DNA from 3 places in the Exiguobacterium sp. UBA5002 genome. Region 2 is predicted to be linked to each of the others. Evidence: riboswitches for the same ligand, from Rfam matches in the RefSeq annotation. Region 2 holds a riboswitch; each other region holds the start of a gene.
What was found. A riboswitch is a leader RNA that binds a small molecule or an ion and turns the genes downstream of it on or off. The one in region 2 is predicted to bind thiamine pyrophosphate.

Region 1: another riboswitch for thiamine pyrophosphate. It lies ahead of thiT (energy-coupled thiamine transporter ThiT); the one in region 2 lies ahead of B4C70_RS02460 (ECF transporter S component).
Region 3: another riboswitch for thiamine pyrophosphate. It lies ahead of thiD (bifunctional hydroxymethylpyrimidine kinase/phosphomethylpyrimidine kinase); the one in region 2 lies ahead of B4C70_RS02460 (ECF transporter S component).

Annotation. Positions count from the first base shown of each region.
Region 1 covers NZ_DGYQ01000026.1:32,740-38,613, reverse strand. Annotated here, with positions in the region: gene pknB (Stk1 family PASTA domain-containing Ser/Thr kinase) at 1-346, shown strand, start outside; gene rsgA (ribosome small subunit-dependent GTPase A) at 372-1,277, shown strand; gene rpe (ribulose-phosphate 3-epimerase) at 1,280-1,936, shown strand; TPP riboswitch at 1,959-2,068, shown strand; gene thiT (energy-coupled thiamine transporter ThiT) at 2,129-2,689, shown strand; gene B4C70_RS07370 (thiamine diphosphokinase) at 2,691-3,293, shown strand; gene B4C70_RS07365 (amino acid permease) at 3,348-4,751, opposite strand; gene rpmB (50S ribosomal protein L28) at 4,891-5,079, opposite strand; gene B4C70_RS07355 (Asp23/Gls24 family envelope stress response protein) at 5,363-5,725, shown strand; gene B4C70_RS07350 (DAK2 domain-containing protein) at 5,751-5,874, shown strand, end outside.
Region 2 covers NZ_DGYQ01000013.1:59,444-65,317, forward strand. Annotated here, with positions in the region: gene B4C70_RS02455 (ABC transporter ATP-binding protein) at 1-1,128, opposite strand, end outside; gene B4C70_RS02460 (ECF transporter S component) at 1,125-1,697, opposite strand; TPP riboswitch at 1,798-1,897, opposite strand; gene B4C70_RS02465 (50S ribosomal protein L25/general stress protein Ctc) at 1,993-2,664, opposite strand; gene B4C70_RS02470 (GNAT family N-acetyltransferase) at 2,955-4,505, opposite strand; gene B4C70_RS02475 (glycerol-3-phosphate acyltransferase) at 4,519-5,049, opposite strand; gene B4C70_RS02480 (DEAD/DEAH box helicase) at 5,046-5,874, opposite strand, start outside.
Region 3 covers NZ_DGYQ01000045.1:98,778-104,651, reverse strand. Annotated here, with positions in the region: gene thiM (hydroxyethylthiazole kinase) at 1-684, opposite strand, end outside; gene thiD (bifunctional hydroxymethylpyrimidine kinase/phosphomethylpyrimidine kinase) at 665-1,468, opposite strand; TPP riboswitch at 1,585-1,695, opposite strand; gene B4C70_RS13685 (murein hydrolase activator EnvC family protein) at 1,759-3,036, opposite strand; gene B4C70_RS13680 (murein hydrolase activator EnvC family protein) at 3,239-4,642, opposite strand; gene B4C70_RS13675 (VOC family protein) at 4,906-5,316, shown strand; gene B4C70_RS13670 (type 1 glutamine amidotransferase domain-containing protein) at 5,364-5,874, opposite strand, start outside.

The DNA of each region.
Region 1 (5,874 bases), on a different contig from region 2:
ATTCCCGCAAGCAGGAGCACAAGTCGAACCGAACGACTCCGTGACTGTGTTCATCTCAAAAGGTGAGGAAGAAAAAACGGTGACGGCAACGTTCCCTGAAAAGGTCGTCTATGATGCGGTCAGCGAGAACGAGGACGAGGAACCACCGAAACAAGTCATCCGGATTGAGACGGAAGACGCGAAAGGGAAGCGGACCGTCATCGAGGAATCGATTGATCAAGATGAGACATTCGACGTGCCGGTGACGATTGATCCAGGAGAAGAAGGAAAAATTACGATCTATAAAGACGATACGGTGTATCGTTCAAAAACCATCACGTACAATCAAGCAAAAGACGCACAATGAATGTGATGAAAAAGGAGTGCATAGGATGACGGAACAACGCATCGAAGAGAATCGAGAAGGAACGATCATACGTCTGCAGGGTGGCTTTTATGATGTCATGACACCAGAAGGAGAGGTCCGTTCACGGGCAAGAGGGAATTTCCGAAAACGCGGCATCAGTCCAGTTGTCGGAGACGAAGTCGTTCTTCATATCGAAAGTGAGACGGGATATATTCTCGAAGTGAAGGAGCGGGACAACTTTTTAGTACGCCCTCCAGTCGCGAATATCGACCAGGCATTGCTCGTCGTCTCGGCGGCAGAACCTGATTTTTCAGCGCACTTGCTCGACCGATTTCTCGTTTTGATCGAAGCGAAGGAAATTCAACCCGTCATCCTGTTGACGAAGATGGATTTGCTGGACGATGTTAAAGGACCGGCTGTCCGAGAGGCGATTGCCGCTTACCGGAAGATTGGGTATACGGTCATCGAGACATCAAGTGAGACGTTGGCAGGTGTTGAGCAAGTCCGTCCGTTACTTGCTGGAAAAACGAGCGTTCTCGCCGGACAATCCGGTGTCGGGAAAAGTTCATTGCTCAATGCACTGGAACCCTCTCTTGATTTAGAAACAAGTGCGATCTCGAAATCACTCGGACGCGGACGTCATACGACGCGCCACGTCACATTGATGCCGCTTGCCGAAGGATTGATTGCCGATACGCCAGGTTTCTCGAACCTCGATTTTCCGTATGATATGGAAATCGAGGATGTACGGTGGAGTTTCCCTGAATTCGTGGCTGTACAAGATGATTGCAAATACCGAGGTTGCTTGCATTTGAATGAACCCGGTTGTGCCGTCAAGGAAGCCGTCGAAGCCCAAGAAATCATGTCCTCTCGTTATGAGAACTATGGTATGTTTATAGACGAAATCAAGAATCGAGCCCGGAGGTATTGAAGATGATTAAAATTGCACCATCTATCTTATCAGCAGATTTTGCGAATCTCGAACGCGATGTTAAAGCAGTCGAAGCAGCAGGCGCGGACTATATCCATTTTGATGTCATGGACGGTCAGTTCGTACCGAACATCTCATTTGGATTACCTGTGCTTAGCAGCTTACGTCAAAAGACGGATATGATTCTCGATGTCCATTTGATGATCGACCAGCCAGAACGTTTCGTCGAGGATTTCGTCAAAGCAGGGGCGGACATCGTGACGTTCCACGTCGAAGCGACGAATCATGTCCATCGTGTCTTGCAACAAATCAAAGCAGCGGGCGCAAAGGCAGGAGTCGTCTTGAATCCCCATACGCCATTATCAACGATTGAACACGTCCTTGAGGATGTCGATATGGTTTTATTGATGACGGTCAATCCGGGCTTCGGTGGACAAGCCTTCATCGAGCGTGTCATGCCGAAACTCGCAGCACTTGCACAAATGAAAGCAGATCGTGGTCTGACATTTGAAATCGAGATTGACGGTGGCGTCAATCCGGAAACGGCAAAGCTTTGCATCGATAACGGTGCGAACGTTCTCGTCGCAGGATCAGCAATCTACAATGCACCAGATTATGCGGAAGCGATCACTAGCATTCGTCAAGGGGCTGCCGTATAATAAGAACGAGAAAACGAAATATGATGACCGCAAGGGGTGTCGCTTGAAAAGCGGCTGAGAGGAGTCTTTTAGACTTTAACCCTTCGAACCTGTTCCGTTCAAACGGACGTAGGGATGTGGCGCACGCAGGCAGTACGGCGTTCGTCGTACTGCCTTTTTGCGTCCTCTCGTACAATGAAGGAGGAAAATAGCATGAAACGGTTACAAGTGATGATGGAAATTGCCATCTTCGCCAGTCTCGGAGTCGTCTTTGATTTACTGATTCCATTCAAAATGCCACAAGGAGGCTCAATCAGCTTAGCGATGTTACCGATCTTCGTCATGGCATTTCGCCACGGTGTCGTCGGAGGGGTCGTCACGGGAGCGCTTGTGGGTACGATTCAATTGATGTTCGCTCCACAAGTCTTGACGATTGTTCAACCGATGCTTGACTATACGATTGCGTATGGTGTCGTCGGATTAAGTGGTCTGTTCGCGCGTCAAGTCAGACTAGCTGCGCGCAATGGACAAAAGAAAAGCTTGATGGCGTTCGTTCTCCTGGCGACGTTATTAGGCGCAGGACTCCGTTATATCTGTCATGTCATCAGTGGAATCGTCTTTTTTGCTGAGTATGCCGAAGGTCCAGTCGTACCGTATTCATTGATTTATAACGCGACATACATGGTACCGTCTTACGTTCTTTGTGGTGTCGTTGCGGGTCTTTTATTTACGACTGCGCCACGCTTACTCCGTTATTCGGCACGAGGTGTCTGAGATGCGGGCGATTCTCGTCTGTGCCGGTCCGCGAGAAGAAGCGCCGGATTTACGGACGTTTTGTCAGCCAGGTGACTTTATCGTTGGTGTCGACGGTGGTGTTCAGACGATTGAATCGTTTGGGCTGACATGCGACCTGAAGATTGGTGATTTTGATTCTCTTGGTTATGTACCAGAAGGGGCAATCGTTCATCCGGCCGAGAAAGATGAAACGGATCTCGAACTGGCACTTCGTACAGTCTCAGAGAAGAAACAGTTTGAGGATACCTTCATTATCGGGGCGACAGGTGGGCGGCTCGACATGACCGTCCAAAATGTATATCTATTGAAGCGATACCCAGAGGCACGACTCGTGACGAAACGAGAAGAGGTACGATACTTGGCTGAGGGAACGTATGCAGTCGAAGCAGGGAGCTATCATTATCTTTCGTTCATTCCACTCGTACCATCGACTTTAAGCTTATCCGGAGTCAAATATCCACTTGATGCACATCCAGTACCGGTCGGAGGTTCCTTGACCGTCAGTAATGAATGGTGTGCGTCAGAAGCGAAGGTAGAGCTCCATCAAGGAGAACTATTGATGATGCGGACGCTTAAGGAATAGCACAATCATAGGAAAGAGGCCGTGGATGACTCCGCGGCCTCTTTTTAGATGAAATTATTCTTCGAATTGAGAAGGGGCGACACGGATGTCGCTTTGAGCGGATAGATGTTTTCCTTTGACGAAGAGATGATAACTTCCCCACATGACAAGGAAGAAAGGAACACCGATGTATAGAGCGATTCGTTGATCCGCTTGAAACGCAAGACTGACGAGGACGACGACGTTAAGTGTCAACGAAATCAGTGGTAACACCGGATAGAGTGGTGTCTTGAATTTCAGTTCGGATACATCGTGTCCGTTTCGGACGAACTGACGACGAAATGCAAGCTGCGAAGCAGAGATTGAAATCCAGCCGACTTGAGCCCCGAGTCCGGCTAAGGACAAGAGCCAAATGAAGACGGTATCTTCTGCAAAAAATGCGGTCAGAAGCGATAACATCGCGAACATCATCGTAAAGAGCAACGCCCGCATCGGCACACCACGTGCATTGACGTAAGATAATTTCTTTGAAATCATCCCTTCTTGCGCCATTGCCCATAACATCCGAGTCGTCGCATATAATCCGGAGTTTCCGACGGACAATAGTGCCGTCAAGACGACGATGTTCATCAAATCAGCAGCGTACGGAATACCGATCGCATCAAAGACCATGATGAACGGACTGCTGACTCCGCCAGCTGTTTCATACGGAATTAATGCACCAACGATCGTAATCGATAAGACGAAGAAGATGAACGTCCGCCAGACTGTATTGCGGATGGCTTTTGGAATCGATTTTTCGGGCGTGTCGGACTCCCCAGCCGCAACACCGATCAATTCCGTTCCTTGGAAGGCGAAGTTGACGGCAATCATCGTCGTCAAGACACCGAGAATCCCGTTTGGAAACCAACCGCTTGCCGTAAAATTCGCAAATAACGATGTCGGACGATCTGCTTCCATCGGTAACCAGCCGAACCAAGCAGCGCCACCTAGAATGATGAAGAACAGGATCGCGAGGACCTTCAAACTCGAGAACCAGAATTCAGCTTCACCGAATGCTTTGGCGGAGACGGCATTCAGACCGAACAGTAAGACCGTAAAGACGGTACACCAGACGACAACGGGTACGTTCGGAAACCAGCGGTCCATCAAACTGCCGGCAGCTGTAATTTCGAGTGCCACCGTCACGGCCCAGCCGAGCCAATAAATCCAACCGACGGCAAAGCCGACCCCTGGTCCGATGAAGCGGGTCGTATAGGTCTGAAATGACCCCGAGACCGGCAGATAGACCGCTAATTCTCCTAGACATAACATCGTCAGATACATGATGGTCCCACCCACGATGTAACTGAGGACCGCCCCGAGAGGTCCTGCTTGTGAAATCGTTAATCCTGACCCTAAAAATAAGCCTGTTCCGATGATTCCGCCGAGTGAAATCATGAACAGGTGTCGACTCGTCATCTCTCGTTTGAGTTGCATGATGACTTCCCCCAATTCTGACAAAATAAAGTACGTTCCTATTGTAAGCGTTTTCATAAAAGCAACAATTAGTTTATGAGAAAAATAAATGAGGGCATAAAAAAACCGGAAGGGAAGATTCCCATCCGGTGGTTGCGCCTTATACGCGTTCGACTTTACCTGATTTAAGAGCTCGAGCTGAAACCCAAACCTTTTTCGGCTTACCATCGACGAGGATACGTACTTTTTGTACGTTGACTCCCCAAGTACGTTTTGTTTTGTTCAATGCGTGTGAACGGTTGTTACCCGACTTTGGCGATTTCCCAGTAACGTAGCATTTACGTGCCATGCGTTCCGCCTCCTTTTATGTTGTTTTGCGTTCGTCCTAATAGACACTTTGCTATCTTAGCATGGTGTCAGGGCGGTTGCAACATAAAAAAAGTAGCTGACAAGAAAAAAACTTGACAGACAACCTCGAAATTTAAAATAATGGATGAGGATGATGGTAAAAGTTCGTTTGACCGCTACTATTTTTCACTTATTCATTGTATAGTCAGTACGGCGACTTTTCAATAGTAGGTCCTTATAGTAGAATTATGAGAAGAATACAATATTCAAAGGGGGCTACTCAGGTGGCGATCGAGATGAAAACGACCTATGGAAAGATTGATGTAGATAATGATGTCGTCGCGCAACTTGCGGGCGGCGCAGCAATGGAATGTTTTGGTGTCGTTGGTATGGCATCCCAGTCTCAAATCAAGGATGGTCTTGCTGAACTCTTAAAACGTGAGAACTTTGCACGCGGTGTCATCGTTCGACAGGCTTCAGAGCAGGTCCATATCGATATGCATATCATCGTAAGCTATGGAACGAAAATCTCAGAGGTGGCGAACAACGTACAGAGTCGCGTGAAATACACGCTCAGTCAGGCACTAGGTCTTGACGTGACATCTGTGAACATTTTTGTCCAAGGAGTCCGCTTGACGAATGTCTAAGGCGGGAATAGAGGAGGAAACTTTAGTGAGTGTAGATCGTTTAACAGGAGCGCAGTTAGTCAAGATGATTCAAAATGGCGCGGCGAATCTCTATCAAAATGCAGATTTCGTCGATTCATTGAACGTCTTCCCTGTGCCAGATGGTGATA
Region 2 (5,874 bases):
CAGCCGTTCGAGCAACGCCGCGCGCTTAACGTTCGTCGCTGCCCGGTGGCTCCAGTCGATTTCCGCTTCGACCGTCAGCTTAAGAAACTGCAGATCCGGTTGTTGAAAGACATAGCCAACGTGCTCATAAAAGCGACGCCGGGAGTAACGATGAACCGGTCGCCCCTGGAGCTGATACGTTCCACGATTGGGAAGCAACCGCCCGAGTGTCGCAAGCAGTGTACTTTTCCCGGATCCATTTGCCCCAAGCAGCATCACCCATTCTCCTGTCTGCAGGGAAAATGTCGCATCGGTCAGCGGATATGGTGCTTTCGTCGATAATGCAGCGACGTGTAACAAAGAGCGACCAGCTGTAGCGACGGGGGAAGGCACATGAAGTCGCGCCGCTTGCGGTCCATCTATGGGTAACGTCTCTAACGTATACGGATACAAAGAGGGAACGGCAATACCTTTCGTTTGAAGCTCTTTGTAATCCTGCGGGAACAGATCCCGTGGATCTGCTGTCGCAGTAATCGATCCGTCCTCAAGTAAGACGACCTGGTCGACGTACGGCAAACAGACATCAAGTTGGTGTTCGATCAAGACGATCGTTAAATCGTGTTCTTTTTGAATTCGAAAAATCAACGCCATCAGCTCATGTTGTCCGATTGGATCAATCTGAGCCGTTGGTTCATCGAGTAATAAGATCGTCGGCTCAAGTGCTAGGACCGCTGCGAGCGCGAGACGCTGTTTCATTCCACCGGATAGACTCGCGATCGGTGTCGAGAAGGGGAGGGGGAGACCGACGAGTGCGAGTAAGCGTTCAATTCGTTCATCCATCTCCACGCGCGGAATCGAGCGATTTTCTAAACTAAAAGCGATTTCGCGTCCGATTGTCTCCATGCAGAACTGTTCTTCTGGATTTTGAAACAAGATTCCGACCGAACCGGACCGGTTAACGGTACCAGTCTGTTCGACTTCAATCGTTTCCGGTGTCAGTCCGGCAAGGGCATGAAGTAATGTCGTCTTGCCACTCCCACTTCGTCCGAGCAGAAGGGTCGTCCCTTGCTCAATCGTCAGCGATACATGATTGAGCACCGATTTCATCTGACCGGGATAGCGGATGCTGAGGTCGTCGACAGTAATCATGCGATTTCTCGTTTCGCACGTCCTGCCGCAAACCCGTTCAAGACACCAGTCGCAACAAGGCGACGGACGAGAATGGCTGCAAGCAAGCCACCGAGTAATGCGCCGCTGATCAATTGTAAGCCAGTTGTCGCAAGCAACGTCGTCGTTGTGTAGTAACCGAATCCGTTCGCGATTAGACTATAAACGATGCTACCAATCGCGGCTCCGACACCCGATAACATCAAGGTCCATGTGTCATAACGACGGTAACGCGTCATCGCGAAGACGATTTCCGCACCAAGTCCTTGGCAGACTCCGATCAGAAGAGCGGATAAACCAAAATGACTACCTGTGAACAGTTCGACGGCTGCCGCGACGACTTCCGCAATTAAAGCGGCACCTGGCTTTTGAATGATTGCTGCGACGAGCGGACTCGCAATGATCCAGATGCCAAACATCCAGTTGGCACCGACAGGACCGAAGATCGCTGAGATTGGTAACCAGAGTGTTGACCAACCAAGATAGATGACGCCGCAAGCGACGGCGAGCATCATCATGACCATGATTTCTTTCATTTTCCAGTGTTGCATTAGATACGTCCTCCTTTGAATGGGGGAGACGCCAAAAAAGACCGCCCTCCGTAAAAAAGAGAGCGGTCCTCAGAAAAACTGCGCGCAGCAGGAGTCATTGGATGTGATCGCTCCACTTTCCTACGCTAGTATGAACTAGATCAGGTTCGAAGGGTCCGAAGTGAATCGTCTCAGCCAATTGGGCTCCCCTAGTGGATATGGTAATAGGTGATACGCTGTTCACTTTAGGCAATCCAGCGCCTGTTGTCAAGACACAAAAAAACGATACGCCGCAAAGGGCGTATCGTTAAACGACTTATTTATTGTCTTCGTTCTCTTCAGCTGTTTCTTCTGAAGACGCTTCTGTTGCTTCCGCTTCGTTGTCTTCGCCAGCTTCTGCTTGTGCCTCTGCTTCCTCGATTTCTTCAAGATCCTGCTCGAGTGTCGATTCGACGACAGCTGCGACTTGAATATCGCCTTCTGTAACGATGCGGAAATCTTTTTGTTCTGGAAGATCGGCTACAGAAATCGAATCGCCGATTTCGAGGTTCGTGACGTCGACTTCGACGTTCTCTGGTAATTTATCTGGTGTAGCGGCGACTGTTACTTTAAAGAGTGTTTGTGATAGGAAGCCACCAACTTTTGCACCGGCTGCTTCGCCAACGAGTACAACGTCTGCTTCGACTTCTGTTTCTTCATCCATTTTCACGGCGATGAATTCAACGTGATCGACTGTTGGGGTGAAGACATCCATATCACGGCGATTGATCAAGACGTTAATATTTTTACCATCGAGTTTGAGTGAAATCAAGACGTTTTCACCGTTTTCTCGGACGATTTTAAGCAATTCTTTTTCTTCAAACGCGATTGGTGTACTTTCCACTTTGTAACCATACACGACGCCAAGAGCTTTTCCTTCATGACGCAATTGTTTACGGAGTGAGCGTGGACGTACCTCGCGTTTTTCGGCTGTTAAATTAACTGACATGTTCATTTCCCCCTTGAATTTGGTATAGCCCTCAAAAGGTAATGAATGTAGGAGCAGGACGAATCCTGAACAATATGAATCATGCTAAGACAATCGGTTTCAGACTCTCATGAATCTGACGCTTTCGTGACTTTGCATTTCTCTCCCAGGTCATTACGCTGATATTGAGAAACATGTGTGAGTAAGTCACCGGTTTGATGCGGTGCTAATGAGTTTATACCCCTATGTTTTAAATCCATAAACCTCTTTTTTATCTTTTCGAAGTCGAAAGACCTCCAAACCGCTTGAAATCAAGGGTTGAGAGGTCTTTCATTTTTTTCATTCTTTATGGTGATTCGTTCATTTTCACGAACTAAAACACGAACGAGACGTTCAATTTGTCGCATCGTCGTCTGTCCCATCGTCGAAATTTGAAGCCACTGATTGTAAACGAGATAGTCGCTTTCGTACTGGACGTGATACCCCTGAATACGCAGAGCGTCGCCTAAATCAGTTGCGGACGGATGAACGATCGTCAGTATTCCCGGCGCTTGTGCTTCTTGTTGTGCGAGGAGTTGTAATCCAGTTGCGCGGACGGCTTGTTCGAGATAGGTCATCTTGATTGCTGCTTGATTAAGATCGAGGGCATCAAGCGCTGCCTGACAGGCAAGCAACAGGTTCGACGAGCCGGAAAAGGCAACCCCTTCTGCGTAGAGTCCTAAATCCAGATAACGGGGAATACAGAGAGAAGGTAGGACGCGATCTGCGTGACCAATGAACGCAAGACCCGGTAAACCACCAATCGCTTTCCCGGAAACAGTCGTGACGAAAGTGCAGCCATCGTATGAGAAATGTCCGGTTCCAACAGCGCTGATCGCATCGACGACGAGTGCAGTTCGTTCATCTAACAGCACTTTTACTGCATCAAGATCATAGAGAACACCCGTTGACGTCTCACAATGCGTCAACCAGATCCAGTTGTATGCCGTTTGCCTCAATTGATGAGCGAGTTGCTTCAAGTCGATCGGGTGACCGGGGGGAAGCGTATGGACATCAAAGGACTTGCCGGCACGTGCCGCGTGATCAATCAAGCGTTGACCGAACTCGCCGCCGTTCAGGATCAATCCATGTCCAGTGAGTTGTTGCGCGACAATATCATTGGCGAGCGTACCGCTGCCGACGGCCATCGAGACATGTGGCAAATCCAGCAACTGACACATTCGGCCACGTAAATCTTGATCGAGCTGCCGCATCGAGGCCGTACGGTGTGGACGCGGTGCTTGTTGCGCCGCTTGACGGACCGTCGGCGCAACCTCGACCGGACCGGCTAGAAAATGCAGGGGACGTAAGACATCCGCGATGACGGATCGTTCATATGTTGCGCGCGACAACAACATCGGTACAAACTGAGCATCGCCACTGCCAAGCGTTGGTGCAATCGGTGTGAAGCCGAACCGCGCGTATAGTTTTGCTTCTCGCGTCGTACCACTGATATAGACATGATCAATCGTCTCCCGCTCGAGGTAGACCATTAAAAAGCGCATCAATTGCATGAACGTACGACTATTGCGGTATTCGGGACGAACGCTAAGTAAGCGGATTTCCGCTGGGTCCGTCAGTGTCTCTTCTAGCGTCACGCCCTTTTCCTCAAGCGAAAAGGGACGATGCTTTCGAATGGCGATCATCGCGACGAGTCGATCGTCTTCCTTACCGATCAAGTAAGTGTTCTGATCATGGAATCGATCAATTCGTTTCCGTTCGATGTTCGGTTGATGTTGCGGAATCTCTTCTGTAAAGGTGAGGTAGTTCAATTCATGGATTGCTTCCGCATCGTCCGCAGTTGCAATGGAAAAGTCGATCATGGAGACGTCCTCCTTATGTAATGGCTGGCTTGTGGAGTGCATCATGAGCCCACAGGACAAGTAGACTTACGGCAACGGTACACAAGATATTGACTGACCCTGCGTCTAAGAAGACGGGTAGTAACGGAAGTAAAACGACCGGAATAAGCCCCGCTTTGACACTATCTTTCGTTACGAGATAAGACAAACCGAGTATGCCTAATCCGGCAAGATATGCCCATGGCGTGATAGCGAAGACGATTCCGGAAAATACAGCGTACCCTTTACCGCCGCGTCGTGGGTGAAACAACGGAAACAAGTGACCGATGAGCACGGCGAGGGCGACCGGATAAAACGTGTCAGTGATCTGCAACGCAAAGACTGTCTTCGCGGCATCAAACAGATAAACGAATAAAAAGGCCGGAAGCCCACCGGCACGATGGGCATTGCGGGCACCGATGTTTCCGGAACCGACCTGTGCCAAATCGGTACGACTAATGTACTTAAAGAGCGTACCACCTAAAATACTACCGATGAGATAACCAAGCAGGAGATCCAGGATCACCGTTGTTCCTCCTTTGTCGTTACGAGATGAACGAGTTCCTTGACGGTCAAAGCGTCACTGTCTGGAGCCGTCAGGACGGCATCGACCATTTTGGCTTTTCGATCTTGTAATTCCGTCATCTTCTCTTCGATCGTTCCACGTGTCAGCAATTTGATGACGGTCACGTCAGACTGTTGTCCAAGCCGATGGGCGCGATCGGCTGCCTGTTGTTCGACGGCCGGATTCCACCAGCTGTCAAAGAGGATGACGGTATCAGCGGAGGCGAGGTTGAGTCCCGTTCCGCCAGCTTTAAGCGAAATCAAGAAGAGATCGACTTCACCGTCATTGAACCGGTCGCATAACGCGACCCGGTCTTCGAGCGGTGTCTCACCCGTCAATAGGAAGTGGGGGAGGTGACGTTGCGCGAGATCCGAACGAATGCGCTCGAGCATTTGCGTATACTGTGAGAAGATCAAGATCCGTTTTCCGGCTGCTCGTTTTTCTGCAATCAGTGAGAGCAGACGCGTTCGTTTCGTTGCTTCCCCTGTGTACCCCTCGACGAATAATCCCGGATCGTTGCAAATTTGCCGCAACCGCGTTAAGCCCGCCAGTAACTTCAAACGATCTTCACGTTTCGTTTCGTCTAAATGCTGCAGCGTCTCGAGTTGCAATTTGGCGAGATACGACGCATATAACCGTTTTTGATTCGGTCCGAGCTCGACATAATGATGCTCGATCTGCTTCTTTGGTAAGTCCTGTAAGACATCTTTTTTCTCACGCCGTAATAAAAATGGTTGAATGAATTGTTGCATGTCATCAAACGACCATTTCTCAAACGTCGCTAAA
Region 3 (5,874 bases), on a different contig from region 2:
AAGACCTTGCGCGGAGGCTGCTTGTTCTCCTGCTTTTCCCATGACGAATGTCCCGTGGACAGCCGCCTCAAATGCCGTATATCCTGCACCGAGGAAGCTCGCAATCAAGGAGGCCGTCATGCAGCCCGTACCCGTGATGTCTCCCAAACGTGGTGTTCCTACATGTAATTCCATTTCACGCGTTCCATCCGTGATGTAGTCGTTCGGACCTGTCACGACGAGGACAGATTGGTGTTTGCGAGCGAATGCACGAATGCTTTCTCGATCCATCATTGCATCTCCCGCAGCATCGACTCCCTTAGTTCGCCCATCTTCCCCAAGTAACGTCTTGATTTCAGAAGCATTTCCTTTAATGACCGTACACCCGAGATCAATGAGTTCTTTAGAAAAGGCAGTACGTAATGTCGTTGCCCCTGCTCCAACTGGATCAAGAACGATTGGGACATTCAAACGTCCCGCTTCACGTGCTGCGAGTCGTTGAGCTGCTTGCATGTCTGCATCAATCGTACCAATGTTTAAGACAAGAGCTTGTGCGAGTCTAACCATCTCTTCTACTTCACGAATGTCTTCCGCCATGACGGGTGATGCTCCAACAGCGAGTGTGACGTTTGCGCAGTCGTTGATCGTCACCGTGTTCGTCAGATGGTGAATGAGTGGTTTGTGTTCAAGAATGGTCGTAAACATGTGTATCCCTCCAAAGTGAGTGAAAATGATGTGTCGGTCCAATACCTTGTCCGAGGGCAAATCCATGACGAATTGCCTCCGTGACATAGCTCTTTGCCTGTCTTACACTATCTGTTAAATCTTCTCCAAGCGCCATCCGCGCCGCAATCGCCGCAGATAAGGTACAACCAGTTCCATGAGTATGTTGATTGTCTAACCGTTCCGATGTGAAGCGGTGTTCCACTTCCCCATCAAACAACAAATCCGTCGCAGCTCCTGAGAGATGTCCACCTTTTAGTAATACTGCCCCTGTCTGTGTAGCCAATTGATGCATCGCCAGTCGCATTTCCTCTAGATTGGTCACTGATCGTCCTGTTAACCGCTCCGCTTCCGGTAAATTCGGTGTGACGAGTGTCGCAAGCGGCAGAAGTTCTGAAATCAATGCTTGTTCAGCTTCCGTCCGCAATAGGACATGACCACCTTTAGCGACCATGACGGGATCTAATATGATAGGAACTGTCTGTTTGCGGAGATGTGTAGCAATGACACGAATCGTCTGCGCATTCGAGACCATCCCGATTTTGATCGCATCGACACGAATGTCTGAAAAAATCGACGTTAACTGGGCATCTACGATTTCTGGGGACAACTCTTCCACCGCTTGAACACCCAACGTATTTTGCGCCGTGACGGCTGTCAGGACGCTCATTCCATAAACCCCTAAAGCCGAAAAGGTTTTTAAATCTGCTTGAATCCCAGCTCCACCACCGGAGTCGGATCCTGCAATCGTCAGTACATGTTTCATGTTCTTTTCACCTTCCCATCGAGCAATGTAAGGGAGTCGTGACCGACAAAAAAAAGCGTCGACCGCTGTAAAAAAGCAGTCGACGCTATACGAAAGCGTTATACACGCATTCCGGTATCCGTTCGGCTCAACTTTCCTACGCTGGTATTATCCAGTTCAGGTAATAGGGTCGAAAACAGATTGGTTTTCCTCTCAGCCGGATTCCTCCAGCTCCCCTAGTTGCTCAAGTATTCGTTTCGCCTTAACTGTAGCATAGAGAAGAAAAAAAAACGAGCCGAAGCCCGTTTTGATTACAGATATGCTAATGGATTGACTGCATTTAGAGGAGAAGAGGCACTGTATTGATAGCCTCCGACATGTAGTTCGAAATGTAAGTGTGGTCCTGTTGAATTCCCTGTACTACCAAGTGTCCCGACTTGCTGACCTTGAGAGACCGTTTGTCCTGCACGAACCGATAATGAACTCATATGTGCGTAGACAGTCGTGTACACTTGTCCATCTAGGAAGTGAGAAATCATGACATGATTGCCGTAAGGTCCACCACCTGATGCTGTAATGACCGTTCCAGCTGCTGCAGCGACGATTGGAGATCCGACCGAACCACTGAAATCAACACCGTTGTGGAACGTATAACCGTTCGCGCCGCTTGCTGGTCCGAATCCTTGTGACACTCCACCAGAAGATGGTCGAACGAATTTCCCTCCACTCGAAACAACCGGCGGGACAACAGAATCAGTTGATTCCGAACTCTTACCTGCTTGTTTTGCTGCTTGAGCATTCGCTTTAGCGGCTTTTTCGGCTGCCGCTTTCTCCGCTGCTGCTTTTTCAGCCGCTGCTTTAGCAGCTGCCTTCGCTGCCGCAATTGCACGTTCTTGCGCTTCGAGAGTCGCTTGAAGTTCTTTTGCGTCTAACAGTTCTGTCGTGAACTTCGTCTTCCCTTTTCGTAATTTCTTCAGCGTGGCACTACGTTCTTTCATTTGAAGCTTTAACGCTTTCTTTTGTTCAAGCAATACTTTCTTTTCTTGCATTTGCTCCGCTTTTTTCTCAACGAGCGTTTGTTTTGCTTCTGCTAATTTTTGTTGCGTTGCGATGTAATCCGAAATCATTTTATCGTCTTGCTCAGCGATTTTTTTCCCCGCCATGACACGGCTGAATAAATCACCTAAATCCTTCGATCCAAAAATGACTTCTTCCCATTTAATCGAGTTTCCATCGTTCTCTTGGAAAACACGCAAACGATCACCGAGTAGTTCTTCCTGTTTCTGTAACATTTCTTCGTAACGGACGATGTCTACCTTTAACTCATCGATTCGAACGTTCAACTGTTCGATTTGTTTATTTTTTTCAGAGACTTGGAAAATCTTTTCGTTGATTGCTGCGTCAATTTGATTGATTTGACGTTGCTCTTTTGAGATTTTAGCTTCTTGTTTTTTGATCGCTTTTTCAAGTTTACGTTGTTCAGCGGCATTTTCAGCCTTTTTTTCTTTAATGGTCGCTGCTGCGATCGGTTGCGTTCCTGTTATAAGTAATGCTCCTAAAACAATGGTAGAAATTAGTTTTTTTAGCATATATCGTTTTCCTCACTTATGTTTTTTTCATATTTTATTATAGTATTCAAGTTTCTCTCATATCTGAAATAGATTATAGCACCGTAATCGTTTCAAAAAAATTTCATTTACATTTCAAATGAAAACGATTTTTTGTAATATATGATTTGTTTTTTGAAAATGACAAAAAAAGAACCGTTGCATATGCAACGATTCTTTACGATTAAAACATCGACATTGGATTGACTGAGTTAGCTGGACCTGTTGCACTGTAGCTGTATCCACCAACGTGAATTTCGAAGTGTAAGTGTGGACCTGTTGAGTTTCCTGTGCTACCACGTGTACCGATTTGTTGACCTTGGCTGACACGTTGACCTGCACTAGCGTTCAATGAACTCATATGTGCATAGACTGTCGTATATGTCTTCCCGTTCAATTGGTGAGCGATCATGATGTGATTTCCGTAAGGTCCGCCACCTGATGCTGTAATGACTGTACCAGTTGCAGCTGCCACGATTGGCGTGCCAACTGGACCACCGAAGTCAATCCCGTTATGGAACGTATAACCATTTTCTCCGCCTGCAGAACCATACCCTTGTGTCACAGCACCAGCAGTTGGATGAATGAAGAGTCCGCCTGATGATGGTGACGGTTTAGGTGTCGCTGGAGCTGACGGCGCTGGAGCTGGCGCAGTTGGTGCTGGTGTAGATGGTTTTGGTGCCGATTGTTTTGTCGAACCAGAAGGTTTTGCTGACTGCGCTGCCTTCTCTTGTGCTGCTTGCTGAGTTGCTGCTTGCGCTGCTTCAGCTTCTGCTCGTGCTTTTGCTTCACGTGCAGCTTGAGCTTGACGTTCTTTTTCGATTCGCGCTTCACGTTCACGCGCTGCTTTTTCAGCTGCAATCGCTTTTTCTTGAGCAATCAAAATTTGCTGGACTTCTTTTGCATCCATCAATTGTGTTTCGAACTTTTCTTTTTTCTTACGTAGTTCTTTTAAGCGTTTGTTCCGCTCTTTTAATTGTGATTCAAGATCCGCTTGTTGATGTTTTAATTCTTTTTTCTCAACGACCAACTGCGCTTTCTTTTCTTTTACTTCTTGCTGCGCATCCGCTAATTGCTTTTGCGTATTCTGGTAATCCGTGATCATTTTATCATCTTGTTTTGAAATGGATTTCCCTGCCATGACACGGCTTACGAGATCACCAACGTTTTTAGCACCAAAGATGACTTCTTCCCATTTAATTGAGTTTCCATCATTCTCTTGCATGACACGAAGACGATCACCGAGTAGTTTTTCTTGGCGTTTTAGTTTCGCTTTATATTTCTCAATTTCTTTTCCAAGTTCAACGATTTCACGTTCTGTTGCTTTGATTTGACGATCCTTTGTTTCGACAGCAAAGATTTTTTCGTTCAACGCTTCGTCTAGTCGATTGACTTCTTGTTGTGTTTTAGAGATTTTTTGACCTTCTTGATTAACAGAAGACTCTAAGTTTTTTTGCTTTTTAGCATTGTCTTGTTGCTGTTGTTCGTTTTTGGCTTTCTGTTCACTTAAATCGTCAGCTGCTGCAAAATGAGGTGCTGATGAAAGAACCAGTGCGGAAACGATGAGCGACGCGAACGTTTTTTTCATGTAGTATTCCCTCTTTTTCTGTAGTGTATGTTTTATGATTTATCGTAGAGTATTTAAGTTAAATTTAAATTCTGTAATAGTTTTTCTTTTTTATAAGAACGTTTTTGATTATAGCATTCATTCCTCTTCCATAATATTTCAGTGATATTTCATTTTAAATAAATCTTTCCTCTTCTATGTAATAGAAACATTTGGAAGGTAACTCATCGTTGCAACTTTGAAGTGTTTTTGGGAAACTGAAGCGAATAGAAGGAGGATATCATATGAAATTAGACCACACTGGAATTGCTGTTCGCGACATGCAGGAAGCCATTTCATTTTATACAAACGTACTTGGAGGAACTTTAACAAAAGAGTACTCGAATCCTGCGCCTGGTGTCGCTTCCAATATTGCGGTCATCGAGTTCGATGATGCGCACATCGAGTTGTTAACGCCAACAAGTCCGGGTAGTCCGATCGCACGTTTTTTAAAACAACGCGGGAAAGGTGTCCATCACATTGCTTATCGTGTAGAGGATTTAGATCAAGCGATTGAAGAAGCAAAACAACAAGGCTTAACATTTTTAGAAGATACGTATCGAACGACGCCGTTCGGGCGACGACTGATTTATATGAATCCCCGGCATTCACACGGCGTCATTACAGAACTCTGTGATTATCCAGAAAATCTATAAAAAATCAGCACTGCGATAGCGCAGTGCTGATTTTTCGTTTCATGGTATTAGCCGAGTTTAGCTACGATTTCCCGATTGAACGCAGGAATGTCATCTGGTTGACGACTTGAGACGAAATTATCGTCGACGACGACTTCTTCATCTGCAAAGTCCACACCAGCATTTTCTAAATCAATTCGAATTGATTTATAACCTGTCATTTTTCTTCCTTTGACGATTTTTGCATTAATCATCAATTGTGGTCCATGGCAGATCGAGAAAATCGGTTTTTTCGACATATCGAATTCTTCGACGAATGAGACGAAACGCTCATCTTCTCGAAGTAAATCTGGTGAAAATCCGCCTGGAATCAGGAGAGCATCGTAGTCTGCTGCTGAAGTCTCATCAATCGAGAGATCAACGGTTACTTTTGCCTCTTCCTGCTTCCCAACGAGTTCTGCACCTTTTTTGGCACCAATGACCGTGATCTCGTGCCCTGCTTCTTTTAATGCATCAACCGGTCCTGTGAATTCTACATCCTCAAAATGATCGGCGAGTACAACGGCTACTTTTTTAGAC